Regions from separate parts of the Enterobacter sp. E14S genome, predicted to be linked through region 2. Evidence: predicted binding sites of a transcription regulator. Region 2 holds the regulator's gene; each other region holds the start of a gene.

Region 1 (5,306 bases), on a different contig from region 2:
GGTTTCGACCAGCATCACCCCTTTGATGGCAAACAAAAGCTGCCCCTGTGGATGCCGGTGAGGGGGATCCACTTCGCCGCGCGTATAGCTAATTGCCCCTCTGGACCATCCGGTGGCATCGTCGTGAATTGGCGTTTTATCGATAACGGTTGGCATTTCACATTCCTCCCTTCCTCTTATGATGCTGCTTGTACACGTAACCGGAGAGAGACGCAATGCACATTCATTTTATCATTCATGAACATTTCGAAGCGCCAGGCGCATATGAAGTCTGGGGGAAAAGCCGCGGCTGTAGACTGAGCTACACCAGAGTTTATCAGGGCGATCCGTTACCCGAGGATCTGCAGAGCACAGACTTGCTTATCATCATGGGAGGCCCGCAGTCACCTGCCACCACGCTTGAGGAGTGCCCCTGGTTTGACGCGCAGGCGGAAAAGGCACTCATCAGCCGCGCAATTGAGGCAGGTAAAACGGTGATTGGCGTTTGTCTGGGCTCGCAGCTTATCGGTGAGGCGCTGGGCGCAGCGTTTTGCCATAGCCCGGAAAAAGAGATCGGCAAATTTCCCGTCAGGCTCACAGAGGCAGGCAAGGCGAACCCGCTGTTTGAGGATTTTGGCCACGAGCTGAACGTCGGTCACTGGCATAACGACATGCCAGGGTTGACGCCGCAGGCTAAAGTGCTGGCTTACAGCGAGGGCTGCCCCCGTCAGATCGTGCAATATGGCGAACGGGTTTACGGTTTTCAGTGTCATATGGAACTGACGCCGGAGGTGGTTGAGCTGCTGATTGAACATTCGCAGAACGATCTCCGCCGCGCGGCTGAATTTCGTTTTGTCGAAACGGCGGAAAAACTTCGCTCGCATGATTATCGCGAAATGAATCAGGTGCTGTTTTCATTTCTGGATAAACTCGTCGCCCAACGCGAAGCCTGACTCAGAGGCATTTCTCTGGCTCGTCACTTCGCCACCGCACGCCCTTTCCTCTAAACTGTAGCCTGCCCCTGTGCGGTGATACCAGACGTTCCATTCTGGAATGTCTGGTATGCTCAAATTTCATGATGTGATCCATGGCACATTTTTGGGTTTAATTGTATGATGAATGCGTTTCAGCAAGGACTATCACCATGAGCAAATCATTGAACATTATCTGGCAATATCTGCGCGCATTCGTCCTGATATACGCCTGCCTGTATGCCGGGATATTCATCGCGTCGCTGCTGCCCATCGTCATTCCCGGCAGCATTATCGGCATGCTGATCCTCTTTGTTTTGCTGGCGCTGCAAATCCTGCCCGCAAAATGGGTCAATCCGGGCTGCTTCGTCCTTATTCGCTATATGGCGCTGCTTTTCGTGCCTATCGGCGTCGGGGTCATGCAGTATTTTGATTTGCTCAAGGCCCAGTTCGGCCCGATTGTGGTCTCCTGCGCGGTCAGTACGCTGGTGGTTTTCCTGGTGGTGAGCTGGAGTTCGCATCTGGTGCATGGCGAACGTAACGTGGTCGGGGAGAAAACAAAAAAATGATGGCCAATATCTGGTGGTCGCTGCCGTTAACCCTTGCGGTGTTCTTCGCCGCGCGCAAGCTTGCTGCACGTTTCAAAATGCCGTTGCTGAACCCGCTGCTGGTGGCAATGGTGGTAATTATTCCGTTCCTGCTGCTCACCGGCATTCCTTACGAACGTTATTTTGTCGGCAGCAAAATTTTAAACGACCTGCTGCAGCCTGCCGTTGTGGCGCTTGCCTTTCCTTTATATGAGCAGCTCCACCAGATCCGCGCCCGCTGGAAATCCATCATTACCATCTGTTTTGTGGGCAGCCTGGTGGCGATGATCACCGGCACGTCGGTAGCGCTGTTGATGGGAGCCTCCCCGCAGATCGCCGCCTCTATCCTGCCTAAATCGGTGACCACGCCTATCGCGATGGCGGTCGGCGGCAGCCTCGGCGGGATCCCGGCCATCAGCGCGATGTGCGTCATTTTCGTCGGTATTCTCGGTGCGGTGTTTGGTCACACCCTGCTGAACGGGATGCGTATTCACACTAAAGCGGCACGGGGGCTGTCGATGGGGACCGCCTCCCACGCCCTGGGCACCGCCCGCTGCGCGGAGCTGGATTATCAGGAAGGGGCGTTTAGCTCCCTGGCGCTGGTGATCTGCGGGATTATCACCTCCCTGCTGGCCCCGTTCATTTTCCCGCTGATTCTGGCGGTGATGGGCTAAAATTTGCGATGCGTCGCGCAAATTTCATTTTGATTTCATAAGTTGCAAACATAATGAGAAGTGGATCACATATAAAGCCCTGACGGCTCCGTAAACTACCGATCCATTAACCTTTATGAGGCAAACGCCATGCACCCACGTTTTCAAGCTGCTTTCGCCCAGCTTGCAGAGAATTTGCAGTCAGCCCTGGCTCCCGTTCTGGCAGATGCACACTTCCCCGCCCTGCTGACCGCGGAGCAGGTCACGATGCTGAAACAGGCAACGGGACTGGACGAAGACGCGCTGGCTTTCGCACTGCTTCCCCTGGCTGCCGCCTGCGCGCGGGCCGATCTCTCCCACTTTAACGTCGGGGCCATTGCGCGCGGCGTCAGCGGAACCTGGTACTTCGGCGGCAATATGGAGTTCCTGGGCGCGACCATGCAGCAAACGGTTCACGCCGAGCAGAGCGCCATCAGCCACGCCTGGCTGCGCGGTGAAAAAGCCCTGAGCGCCATTACCGTTAACTACACCCCCTGCGGCCACTGCCGTCAGTTTATGAACGAGCTGAACAGCGGGCTGCAGCTGCGCATCAACCTGCCAGGCCGCGCGCCGCACACGCTGGGGGATTATCTGCCGGACGCCTTTGGCCCGAAAGATCTGGAGATCAAAACGCTGCTGATGGACGAGCAGGACCACGGTTACACCCTGTCCGGCGATGACCTGAGCCAGGCGGCCATTCGCGCGGCCAACAAAAGCCACACGCCGTACAGCAAGTCTCCGAGCGGCGTGGCGCTGCAGTGCCGCGATGGCCGGATCTTTAGCGGCAGCTACGCGGAAAACGCCGCGTTTAACCCAACCCTGCCACCGCTGCAGGGCGCGCTTAACCTGCTGAGCCTGAACGGCTATGACTATCCGGACATTCAGCGCGCTATTCTGGCAGAAATTGCCGATGCGCCGCTGATCCAGTGGGATGCCACCGCCGCGACGCTTAAAGCGCTGGGCTGCACGACGATTGACCGCGTACTGCTTGCGTAATCCTTCCGGCGGGCAGAAATGCCCGCCAGTTTGCTGAAAAACCCCTCAGTTGAGTCGCTGTTTCTTGCGCTAACCAGGCGGGTAAAGTAGCCTGAGTTAAATTTCATCCACGAACGAGCCATCTCCATGTTAAAGCGCGTTTTTTACAGCCTGTCTGTCCTGGTCGGCATACTGCTGTTGATCGTGCTGGGTCTCGACCGCTGGATGAGCTGGAAAACCGCCCCCTACATCTTTGATGACCTGCAGGACCTGCCCTATCGTCAGGTTGGCGTGGTGCTCGGCACCGCCAAGTATTACCGCACCGGCGTGATCAACCAGTATTACCGTTACCGCATTCAGGGCGCGCTGAACGCCTACAACAGCGGCAAGGTGAACTACCTGCTGCTGAGCGGCGATAACGCGCTGCAAAGCTACAATGAACCGGTGACGATGCGTAAGGACCTGATTGCCGCGGGCGTGGACCCTGCCGATATCGTGCTCGACTACGCCGGATTCCGCACCCTGGACTCCATCGTGCGCACGCGTAAAGTCTTCGACACCAACGACTTCATCATCATCACCCAGCGCTTCCACTGCGAACGCGCGCTGTTTATCGCGCTGCATATGGGCATTCAGGCGCAGTGTTACGCGGTGCCGTCGCCAAAAGACATGCTGAGCGTGCGCGTCCGTGAGTTCGGCGCGCGTTTTGGCGCCCTGGCCGATCTGTATATCTTCAAACGCGAACCGCGCTTTTTAGGCCCGCTGGTGCCGATTCCGGCGATGCACGAAGTGCCGGAAGACGCGCAGGGTTACCCGGCCGTCACGCCCGAGCAGCTGCTTGATATGCAGAAAAAAGAGAAATAACAGGGCCGCCTTTATACTTTCTTTACGCCGGGCCTGACGCTTTTTATCCCCCCTTTACGTCGGCTCTTTTAAGCTGAGTTCACTGCCGCTACGGCTTCATTGAAGAATGACTATGAACTCAATAATGAATGCGTTTTTCCTCAAAAGTCTCCGTCCGTATTTTAACTTTCCCGGTTTATCACTTCCTGGCGCACTCAATTCCGGTCTCTGGCTTGATGAAAAAATTGACGCCCTGCAGCACAACATTTCAGTGGAAGTGGCAGATTATCTGGAACGTTACCCGCAGACGAAACATGTAGACGTTTACCTGAACGATATCAACGGCACGATGCGCGGCAAGCGTCTGTCGGTGGAGAGCATGCTGAGCCTGGAAAAAGGCTGTTATTTTCCCCTTTCGGTTTACTCGATGGATCAGAAAGGAAAAATCGCCGCCCCGCTTCATGATGAACCGGACCGACTCTGCCTCCCCGTCGCCGGTTCCCTGCGCCCCTGCCCGCAGGATCCGCAGCACAACGCGCAGATCCTGCTGACGATGAAAGACAGCGACGATATCCCCTGCCCGCTTGAGCCGCGCGTGATACTGCAGAACGTGCTGGCCCGCTTCCACCAGCACGGCCTCTTCCCGGTGATTGCCCCGGAAATCGAGTTCTATCTGACGGGACATGACGATCGGGATCCGCAAAATCAGGGCTGTTTTCACATGGATACTACGACGGCCCATGCGGCACTGTTTGACGAGCTGGAACAGCTGGCGTACCTGCAGCGCATCCCGCTGTCCGGGATCGTGGCGGAAGCCGAGTCCGGTCAGTACGAATTAAACCTGAAGCACAGCCATCGCGTCGTTGAGGTCTGCGATAACGTGCTGGCGCTTCGTCGCCTGACCCGTCACGTTGCCGAAAAGCACGGCCTGCAGGCCAACTTTATGGCTAAACCTTTCAGCCAGCTGTCCGGCAGCGGCCTGCACTTCCATTTCAGCCTGAACAATCGTCACGGCGAAAACGTCTTTGCTTCCCCGGTGAACGCGCTTAACAGCATGATGCGTTTGTGCATCGCGGGGCAGCTGGCGCTGATGCCCGCCTCCGTCGCCATTCTTGCGCCGGGCGTTAACGCGTTTCGTCGCCTGCGTAAAAACCTGACGGAGCCCGTATTTAACTCCTGGGGCTATAACACCCGCTCCGCCGCCCTGCGTATTCCCTGCTCGGATGACCACAACCGTCGTATCGAGTACCGGCTGGCCG
Region 2 (5,306 bases):
GGCGCGCGATTCGGGTAAACACATCAGCTACTTCGGCCCGGAGGCCAATGACTTTGGCCTGCTGGAACAAACCTTTATAGAGTACGGTAAGAGCGGCAAAGGGCAGTCCCGCAAGTATCTGCATACCTATGATGAAGCCGTACCCTGGAATCAGGTGCCGGGAACCTTTACCCCGTGGCAGCCGCTGCCGGAACCCACCGACGTCCTCTTTTACGAAGGATTGCACGGCGGCGTGGTCACGCCTCAACACGACGTGGCGCGCCACGTGGATCTGCTGGTCGGCGTGGTCCCTATCGTTAACCTGGAGTGGATCCAGAAGCTGACGCGCGACATGAGCGAGCGCGGCCATTCGCGAGAGGCGGTGATGGACTCCGTGGTGCGCTCCATGGAGGATTACATTAACTTCCTGACGCCGCAGTTCTCCCGCACCCATATCAACTTCCAGCGCGTGCCGACGGTGGACACATCCAACCCGTTCGCGGCCAAAAGCATCCCGTCGCTGGATGAGAGCTTTGTGGTGATCCATTTCCGCAATCTCGAAGGCATTGATTACCCATGGCTGCTGGCAATGCTGCAGGGCTCGTTTATTTCGCACATGAATACGTTAGTCGTGCCGGGCGGAAAAATGGGGCTGGCGATGGAGCTCATCATGACGCCGCTGGTGGAGCGACTGATGGAAGGGAAACAGATCGCGTGAGCATGTTCCCTCTCCCAATGGGAGAGGGTTAGGGCATCAACACGCACGATGCCCCATCAATCACGCCTCGAGCACTTCATACGAATGCGTGATTTTTACCGCTTTCTCCAGCATTAACGCCACAGAGCAGTACTTCTCCGCAGACAGGTCCACCGCACGCGAGACCGCCGCGTCTTTCAGCTCTTTACCGGTGACCACAAAGTGCAGGTTAATATGGGTGAACAGGCGTGGCGCCTCTTCGCGACGTTCTGACGTGAGTTTAACCTCACAACCCGTCACGTCATGACGACCTTTTTGCAGAATCGACACCACATCAATTGCGCTGCATCCGCCTGCCGCCATCAGCACCATTTCCATTGGGCTGGGTGCTTTATCGCCGGAGTTACCGTCCATCAAAATCTGGTGTCCTGACGCGGACTCGCCCAGGAACGTTAAACCTTCAACCCATTTCACGCGCGCTTGCATATTCATTAACTCCAACGTTGCATTTTTGGTGACAGATTACGCGTGCGTTACATTTCTCGCAATGGAAGGCGACCTGCATCATGCTGAAGCGAGACACCAGGAGACACGCGGCGAAAGCTATGCTAAAACACTCAGGATGCTACAGTAATACATTGACGTTACACGTGTATGCAGAGGACATCAAACTTTACTGGCTGCGAAACGTTACGGTAGCCGACTTCCCAGGGTATGGGTAAGAATTCGATTGCAACCCCAGAGTCCGGATGCATCTGATGACTCTGGTGACAGCTTATAACAGAGGATAACAGCGCATGGTGCTTGGCAAACCGCAAACAGACCCGACTCTCGAATGGTTCTTGTCTCATTGCCACATTCATAAGTACCCATCGAAGAGCACGCTGATTCACCAGGGTGAAAAAGCGGAAACGTTGTATTACATCGTTAAAGGCTCGGTGGCAGTGCTGATCAAAGATGAAGAAGGGAAAGAGATGATCCTTTCTTATCTGAACCAGGGCGATTTCATCGGTGAACTGGGCCTGTTTGAAGAGGGCCAGGAACGTAGCGCCTGGGTTCGTGCAAAGACAGCATGTGAAGTGGCTGAAATTTCTTACAAGAAGTTCCGTCAGCTGATTCAGGTTAACCCTGACATCCTGATGCGTCTTTCTTCCCAGATGGCGCGCCGTCTGCAGGTCACGTCAGAGAAAGTGGGTAACCTCGCCTTCCTGGACGTTACCGGCCGTATCGCACAAACCCTGCTGAACCTGGCGAAACAGCCAGACGCCATGACCCACCCGGACGGTATGCAAATTAAAATTACCCGTCAGGAAATTGGTCAGATCGTCGGTTGCTCCCGTGAAACCGTGGGTCGTATCCTGAAAATGCTGGAAGATCAAAACCTGATCTCCGCCCACGGTAAAACCATCGTGGTCTACGGAACGCGTTAATTCCGCTTAAACGGCGTGCCATCGCAAGGTGTCACGCCGTTTTTGTCTCTACTCCCCATGTGGCGCAGGCTGATCTATCACCCGGAAGTTAACTACGCACTGCGACAAACGCTGGTGTTGTGTCTTCCTGTGGCCATAGGCCTGATCCTCGGACATCTTCAGCAAGGCCTGCTGTTTTCCCTCGTGCCCGCCTGCTGCAACATTGCCGGTCTGGACACGCCGCATAAGCGCTTTTTCAAACGCCTGATTATCGGTGGCTGCCTGTTTGCCGGGTGTAGCCTCGCCGTACAACTCCTGCTCGCCCGGGATATCCCGCTGCCGCTGATCCTGACCGTGCTGGCGATGACGCTCGGCGTCACGGCGGAAATCAGTTCGCTGCACGCCCGCCTGCTTCCCGCTTCGCTGATTGCGGCCATTTTCACGCTGAGCCTCGCCGGGAACATGCCGGTGTGGGAGCCGCTGCTGATCTACGCCCTGGGGACATTATGGTACGGGCTGTTTAACTGGTTTTGGTTCTGGCTGTGGCGGGAGCAGCCGCTGCGTGAATCCCTGAGCCTGCTCTATGTGCAGCTTGCGGATTACTGCGAAGCCAAATACACCCTGCTCACCCAGCATACCGACCCGGAAAAATCCTTACCGCCGCTGCTGACGCGCCAGCAAAAGGTGGTGGATCTGATAAGCCAGTGCTATCAGCAGCTGCATATGCTCGCCGCCAACAAGAACCACGAGTACAAGCGGCTGCTGCGCACCTTCCAGGTCGGGCTGGATCTGCAGGAGCATATCTCCGTAAGCCTTCACCACCCGCAGGAGGTGCAAAAGCTGGTCGAGCGCAGCCACGCCGAAGCGGTGATCCGCTGGAACGCGCAGACCGTCTCGGCACGTCTGCGCGTGCTGGCCGATGATATTCTCTATCACCGTTACCCGACGCGCTTTAACATGGAAAAACAGCTGGGCGCGCTGGAGAAAATCGCCCGCCAGCATCCCGATAACCCGGTCGGCCAGTTTGCCGCCTGGCATTTCAGCCGCATCGCCCGCGTGCTGCGCACGCAGCGCCCGCTTTATCCCCGCGACTTGATGGCGGATAAGCAAAAACGGCTTCCGCTATTGCCCGCGCTCAAAAGCTATCTTTCTCTTAAATCGTCCGCTCTGCGCAACGCCGCAAGGATCAGCGTGATGCTCAGTACCGCCAGCCTGATGGGCATGGCGCTGCACCTGCCGAAACCGTACTGGATCTTAATGACCGTGCTGTTTGTCACCCAGAACGGCTACGGCGCCACGCGGGTGCGTATTCTGCATCGGGCTGGCGGAACGCTGGCCGGGCTGATCATTGCGGGCGTGACGCTGCACTTCCACGTGCCGGAAGGCTATACCCTGGCAGGGATGCTGGCGATTACGCTGGTGAGCTACCTGATTATCCGCAAAAACTACGGCTGGGCGATGGTGGGCTTTACGGTGACGGCGGTATATACGCTGCAGCTGCTCACGCTCAATGGCGAACAGTTTATTGTCGCCAGGCTGATTGATACTCTGATCGGCTGCCTGATTGCCTTTGGCGGCATGGTCTGGCTGTGGCCGCAGTGGCAGAGCGGGCTGCTGAGGCAGAACGCCCACGACGCGCTGGAAGCGGATCAGGAGGCCATCAGGCTAATCCTCAGCGACAATCCTCAACCGACGCCGCTGGCCTATCAGCGGATGAAGGTCAACCAGGCGCACAACGCCCTGTTTAACTCGCTCAACCAGGCGATGCAGGAGCCGGGCTTTAACTCGCACTATCTGGCAGACATGAAGCTCTGGGTGACGCACAGCCAGTTTATCGTCGAGCATATTAACGCCATGACCACGCTGGCGCGCGAGCACACGATGCTAACGCCGGATCTGGCGCAGCGCTATTTGCAGTCATGTGAAATTGCGTTGCAGAGGTGCCAGCAGCGTCTGGAGTATGATGCGCCGGGCGAATCGGGCGACTCAAATATTCTGGAAGCGCCGGAGACGTTAACCCACGGGCCAATGAGCACCCTGGAGCAGCATTTACAGCGCGTTCTGGGGCATCTGAACACCATGCACACCATTTCGTCGGTGGCATGGCGTCAGCGTCCGCATCACGGCATTTGGTTAACGCGCCGGCTAAAGCGAACCGAGTATTAGCCTTTTACAATCTTCTCGACCGCAGCAGCAAAGCGGGTTAACCCGTCTTCGATGTCTTTGTCTTCTACCACCAGCGACGGCGCAAAGCGCATCACGTCCGGCCCGGCATTAAGCACCATCACCCCTTCGTGGGCGGCGGCGTGCAGGAAATCACGCGCCCGGCCTTTGTACTGCGGCTTCAGCTCGGCGCCAATCAACAGCCCCATCCCGCGGATTTCGCTGAACACATCGTACTGCTCATCAATCTTTTGCAGGTGTTTTACGAAAAGCTCGCGCTTCGCGCTCACGGCGTTCAACACCTCCGGCGTGTTGATAATGTCGAATGCGGCACCCGCCACGGCGCTCGCCAGCGGGTTACCGCCGTAGGTGGAACCGTGAGAACCGACGTGGAACGCGGAGGCGATCTCCTGCGTCGTCAGTACCGCACTCACCGGGAAACCGCCGCCGAGCGCTTTGGCGCTGGTCAGGATGTCCGGCGTCACGCCGTAGTGCATATAAGCGAACAGATCGCCGGTACGCCCCATCCCGCACTGAACTTCATCAAAGACCAGCAGCGCCTGATGCTCGTCGCACAGCGCGCGCAGCCCTTTCAGGAATTCCGGGGTTGCCGCCGTCACGCCGCCTTCCCCCTGGATCGGCTCGACAACAACGGCGCAGGTATGGTCATCCATGACCGCTTTCACCGCGTGCAGATCGTTAAACGGCACGTGGACGATGTCGGCCGGTTTCGGGCCAAACCCGTCGGAATACTTCGGCTGGCCGCCAACGGAGACGGTAAAGAAGGAGCGTCCGTGGAAGGCATTGTGGAAGGCGATGATTTTGGTTTTGTACGGGCTGTGGCGCGTTGTCGCGTAGTAGCGCGCCAGCTTAAACGCAGTTTCGTTGGCTTCAGTGCCAGAGTTCATAAACAGCACGCGCTCGGCAAAGGTCGCATCGATGATCTTGCGGCCCAGGCGCAGCGCCGGTTCGTTGGTGAACACGTTGCTGGTATGCCACAGGGTTTCGCCCTGGGTTTTCAGCGCCTCAACCAGCGCGGGATGGCAATGACCCAGCGC
Region 3 (5,306 bases), on a different contig from region 2:
TTAAAGTGTTCCGGTTTGATTTCGTTGCGCGCCACCGGCTCGTCGGATTCGAGGTAAATCGCATGCAGGTTCAGTCGTTTTGGCCCCGGGATCAGGCTCAGCGCCAGCTCCAGGTCGGCGCGCAGTTCGGTCGCGTTACGCGCTTTGCCGGGGTAGTTACCGGTGGCCTGAATACCACCCGTCAGGGAACCGCCTGGATTCTCGAAACCGGCGACGTCATCGCCCTGCCAGCAGTGCATGGATACGGGCAGACGGTCGAGCTGGCGCAGCGCCTCTTCGACATCCACGCCGACGGCGGCGAAACGCTGTTTAGCCAGGCCCCAGGCTTGTTCTAATTGAGTTGTCATGCGCAAAGCTCCTTAGTCAGTCGGTTTTGCTGAAACTGCGCCCGAAAGCGAGCAATTTCACGGCAGGGATTGGGGGTGAAGGTGGTCAGGCTGGCGTTAGCCGCCACCACAGAACGGAAGTCATCAACGCTGGAAAGTTCGTCCAGGGTCATCAGCTGAATGCCGATATTCCCGAGCGTGGAGGCCTCCACGGGACCCGCCACCACGGTGATGCCGCAGGCATCGGCGCAGAGCTGGTTCAGCAGCTGGTTCTGGCAGCCGCCGCCCACGATATGCAGCTGGCTGAACGGTCTTCCGCGAAGGCTCGCCAGCTCGCTGAGGATGTCGGCATACAGCAGGGCGAGGCTGTCAAAAATGCAGCGCGCCAGTTCTGAAGGCCTCGACGGCACCGGCTGCCCGCCCTCGACGCAGGCGACCTGAATTTCGGCGCTCATGTGCGCCGGGTTGATAAAGCGGTCATCGTTCGGGTTGATCAGGAACGTACAGGCCTTCAGCTTCTCGGTTTCGGCGATAAGCGCGGGCAGGTCGGTAATGTTTTGCTCTTTCAGCACCCGCTGGAGCAGCCACAGCCCCATGATGTTTTTCAGTACGCGGTAGCGGCCTTCGGCACCGCCTTCGTTGGTAATGTTTGCCGCCATCGCGGCGTCGCTGGCGTACGGGGTTTTGCTCTCAAAGCCCATCAGCGACCAGGTGCCGGACGAGAGGTAAGCCGCGTCTTTGCTTGCAAGTGGGGACGCTATTACCGCGCTGGCGGTATCGTGGCTGGCGACGGCAACGACAGGGATTGCGTTCCCCTGGGGGCAAATCCAGTGACCGATCACGTTACCCGGGTGGGTGGGTGTGCCGAACCAGGAAGGCGACGCCCCCGTCCAGGCCAGCAGATGTTCATCCCAGCTATCCGAGTTGATGTTGACCAGCTGCGTGGTGGTGGCGTTGGTATATTCCCAGTTCATGTTGCCGGTCAGGCGATAGCTCAGGTAGTCCGGGATCAGCAGCGCATGGGCCACGTCCGCGACCAGCTCCGGCTGTTGCTCGACCAAAGCACGCAGCTGATAAAGCGTGTTAAACGGCAGAAACTGAATGCCGCTGCGCCCGTAGATGTTGTCCTTGCCAAGCTGGGCGATAGCGTTCGCCATCAGGCCGTCGGTGCGGCTGTCGCGATAAGAAACCGGCAAGCCGATGCGCTCGCCATGGCTATCAAGCAGAACGTAGTCCACGCCCCAGGTATCAATGCCGATGCTGTCGATGCGAATGCCGTCGTTGCAGACGTTGTTCAGTCCGGTACGGATCTCCGCCTCCAGGGCATCGATATCCCAGGTATCAAAACCGTCCTGCTTTTGCAGGCAGTTGGCGAAACGGTGCATTTCGCGAAGCGAAAGCGCGTGCTGCTCACGGTCCCAGCTCGCGAGCATTACGCGGCCGCTGGATGCGCCTAAATCGACAGCCACACAATGGCGAAAAGTCATGGTCGGGTCCTTTCTTAAGTCATTAGCGGTGAGTGTAAAAAAGGGAAGAAAAAGTCACCTTCTCGCCACTGACAGGCCAAATCTCGCGCTGGCAAGAAAGCAAAGGTGAATGTGAGGACGTTCACAGTTTCCAGCAGTGACGGGATGCTCAGGCAGTGTGACGCTGAGCGCATTTCCCGATCTTTCCCCCTGTTTCTTGAAAAATGGACAGCTTTTGCGAGGTTTACTGCCAAAAATTGAAGGTGAGTGTGGGAGGCCTTAATTACTATTTTGAGAACATTTTTCATTGGTGGAGGCCGTTATGACCGTACTGCACTGCGTGGATTTTTTTCCTTCAGGAGGTTCGCCTGTCGCGATTGAGCCACGGCTTCCTCAGGCTGCGTTCCCGGAGCATCATCATGATTTTCACGAAATTGTGATTGTTGAGCGCGGGACGGGTATTCATGTTTTCAATGGCCAGCCTTATACCATCAGCGGCGGTACGGTGTGCTTCGTGCGCGACCACGACCGGCACCTGTATGAACATACCGACAACCTGTATCTGACGAATGTGCTTTACCGTTCCCCGGACGCGTTCCAGTTTCTTTCGGGGCTGAGCCAGCTGTTGCCCCAGGAGCAAGACGGACACTATCCGTCGCACTGGCGGGTGAATCAGTCCATCCTGCAGCAGGTGCGTCAGCTGGTGAGCCAGATGGAGAAGAGCGAGGACGGGCAGGAGACGCACGCCATTGCCACGCGCGAACTGCTGTTTATGCAGCTTCTGGTGCTGCTGCGCCGCAGCAGCCTGGTGGAAGGGCTGGAAGATAACAACGCGCGCCTGAACCATCTGATGGCCTGGCTGGAAGATCATTTTGCCGAGGATGTCTGCTGGGAAACGCTTGCGGATGATTTTTCCCTGTCGTTGCGTACCCTGCATCGCCAGCTTAAACAGCACACCGGACTGACGCCGCAACGCTACCTTAACCGTCTGCGCCTGATCAAAGCGCGTCATCTTTTACGTCATACCGACGATAGCGTCACGGATATTGCCTATTGCTGCGGTTTTGGCGACAGCAATCACTTTTCAACGCTATTTCGCCGGGAATTTAACTGGTCTCCGCGCGATATTCGCCAGGGAAAAGACGCGATGCTTCAGTAACGCGAGGGCAGTCACCGTTTTATTTCCGCAAAAAAGCTAATAGTGTCAGGTTATTCGGCGTAGAGGTCGTGGTGTGGCTGCTCAGTTAATTCTTCGCAAAGATGATTTTTTTGCCTCCGCGAGTCAGGCCGTCACTGTGGCCGATCGCTACCCGCAGGACGTTTTTGCCGAACATACCCACGAGTTTTGCGAGCTGGTGCTGGTTTGGCGCGGTAACGGCCTGCACATCCTCAACGACCGCCCCTACCGCATCACGCGCGGAGACCTGTTCTACATTCGCGCGGATGATAAACACTCCTACGCCTCGGTTAACGACCTCGTGCTGCAAAACGTTATTTACTGTCCGGACAGGCTCAAGCTTAACGTGGACTGGGCCGCGAGCATTCCGGGCTTTCTTGATGCTAAGGGTTCTGCGCACTGGCGCTTAAGCAGTAGCGGCATGGCTCAGGTGCGGCAGGTTATTTCTCAACTGGAGCAGGAGAGCCAGAAGAACGACCCCGTTGCTAACCAGCTGGCGGAGTTGCTTTTCGCCCAGCTGGTGATGACGTTGAAGCGCCATCGTTACGCAACTGATAACCCCTCCGCCACAACGCAGGAAGCGCTGCTGGATAAGCTCATCACCCGGCTTGCGGGTAGCCTGAATAAAAACTTTGTACTGGAGAAATTCTGCGAGCAGGAACAGTGCAGCGAGCGCGCGTTGCGCCAGCATTTCCGCACCCTGACCGGGATGACGGTGAACCACTACCTGCGCCAGCTGCGCATCTGCCATGCACAATATCTTCTCCAGCATACGGAGTGGATGGTCAGTGATGTGGCGATGCGCTGCGGCTTTGAGGACAGTAACTACTTTTCAGTGGTGTTTAACCGCGAGGTGGGAATGACGCCGGTACAGTGGCGTCATCGCAGTCGAAAGGGTGCGTAATCAGTTTGCCATGCCGAGGCCGACGATATTGGCAGCGATAATAATCACCACGCAGCCGAGGCTCAGTACGCCAACCGGACGACGTCCGGCGTTCGTCCACTCTTTCAGCACCAGCCCAACCAGCCCGCCGCAAAGTACGTAGAAACTCATGTGCAGCATCCAGCTTATATAGTCGTATTGCGCCGGAATGCTGGCGTGGCCCCAGGCGTAGAAGAAGAACTGCAAATACCACATCAGGCCGCCCAGAGCGGAGAGCAGCACGTTGGTGATGATGAGCAATGTTGCCAGCGAGAAATCGGTTTTTACCGACAGGTTTTTTACTTTTGCCAGACGAATGAAGCAGAAGCCCAGGTTAACCATCGCGCCGCCACCCATAATCACGACATAGCTTGGTAGCGCAACGTACAGCGGATCGACGCCCAGCGCGGCAGCCGCTTCGTGCATCGGTTTGGCGGCGTTCATGGCGAACGACATGCCGGCCGAGAAAATGCCGCACATCACCGCCAGCAGCAGACCTTTCTTCAGGTTAAAATCTTCAGCTTTAATGCCCATCTTGCGTTCTTTCAACTGCCCCGCGCGCGTCACAATTCCTACGCCAATGACCGCCACCAGCACGCCCAGGAGCGTCATCCGCCCACCCTGAGTATTAATAAGCACGTCGAAGTTACCGTTGAGAATTGGCGTCATCAGGGTACCGACGATCAGCGTGATGCCAATCGCGATACCAATCCCCATCGACATGCCGAGATAACGCATGGTGAGGCCATAGTTGATGTTGCCGACGCCCCACATCGCGCCAAAAAGGAACACCGGCAGCAGGGTGGCGGCGCTGAATGAGGAGAAGTAGTCCCAGAAATCGGGCAGCAGCATGGCGCTAATGGTCCAGGGCAAAATCAGCCAGGACACGATACCGCCAACGGACCACATGGTTTCCCATGACCAGCCTCTCACTTTTTTAAACGGAGCATAGAAACAGGCTGCACTGGCAGCGCCTATCAAATGCCAGAAGATACCCATCGTAATCGCATGATTCATTTTTACACCCTCATCGTTTTTATCGTCAGTGGCTTCCCACCGACTTGAGGAGTGTAAAAATTAGGCGGTTTGGGGACCTTCAGAAGGTTGCCGCAGATGTGTTCTGGATGGCAATCAGCACGTTAACCGCGTGAGCAGACTCACAATTTCACGATTAATCGAAAAACGAATAACCTTATAAAAACTACGGCATTGATAATCATTTTCAATATCATTTAATTAACTATAATGAACCAACTGCTTACGCGGCATTAACAGCTGTGCCGCCCGACAATAATGGAGAGGATTATGAGTTATACACTGCCATCCCTGCCGTATGCCTACGACGCACTGGAACCGCATTTCGACAAGCAGACGATGGAAATCCATCACACTAAACACCACCAGACCTATGTGAA

Evidence for each region. The regulator CRP, encoded in region 2, controls carbon source genes, mostly activating them, when cyclic AMP is high. The targets are predictions, from matches to a motif close to ATGTGANNNNNNTCACAT.
Region 1: the regulator CRP is predicted to act here: its motif matches at 1,058-1,075, upstream of ACZ6J2_RS07000 (CidA/LrgA family protein).
Region 3: the regulator CRP is predicted to act here: its motif matches at 1,969-1,986, upstream of rhaS (HTH-type transcriptional activator RhaS).

What each region holds. Positions count from the first base shown of each region.
Region 1 is NZ_JBVODQ010000002.1:386,815-392,120, reverse strand. Features, by position in the region: partial or broken gene ACZ6J2_RS07010 (AraC family transcriptional regulator) at 1-156, opposite strand, end outside; gene ACZ6J2_RS07005 (type 1 glutamine amidotransferase) at 216-932, shown strand; gene ACZ6J2_RS07000 (CidA/LrgA family protein) at 1,124-1,519, shown strand; gene ACZ6J2_RS06995 (CidB/LrgB family autolysis modulator) at 1,516-2,211, shown strand; gene cdd (cytidine deaminase) at 2,341-3,225, shown strand; gene sanA (outer membrane permeability protein SanA) at 3,352-4,068, shown strand; gene ACZ6J2_RS06980 (glutamine synthetase family protein) at 4,193-5,306, shown strand, end outside.
Region 2 is NZ_JBVODQ010000009.1:149,048-154,353, reverse strand. Features, by position in the region: gene ACZ6J2_RS17470 (phosphoribulokinase) at 1-697, shown strand, start outside; gene ACZ6J2_RS17465 (OsmC family protein) at 758-1,162, opposite strand; gene crp (cAMP-activated global transcriptional regulator CRP) at 1,474-2,106, shown strand; gene ACZ6J2_RS17455 (YccS/YhfK family putative transporter) at 2,164-4,251, shown strand; gene argD (bifunctional acetylornithine/succinyldiaminopimelate transaminase) at 4,248-5,306, opposite strand, start outside.
Region 3 is NZ_JBVODQ010000013.1:52,584-57,889, reverse strand. Features, by position in the region: gene rhaA (L-rhamnose isomerase) at 1-347, opposite strand, end outside; gene rhaB (rhamnulokinase) at 344-1,813, opposite strand; gene rhaS (HTH-type transcriptional activator RhaS) at 2,115-2,951, shown strand; gene rhaR (HTH-type transcriptional activator RhaR) at 3,025-3,873, shown strand; gene rhaT (L-rhamnose/proton symporter RhaT) at 3,874-4,908, opposite strand; gene sodA (superoxide dismutase [Mn]) at 5,197-5,306, shown strand, end outside.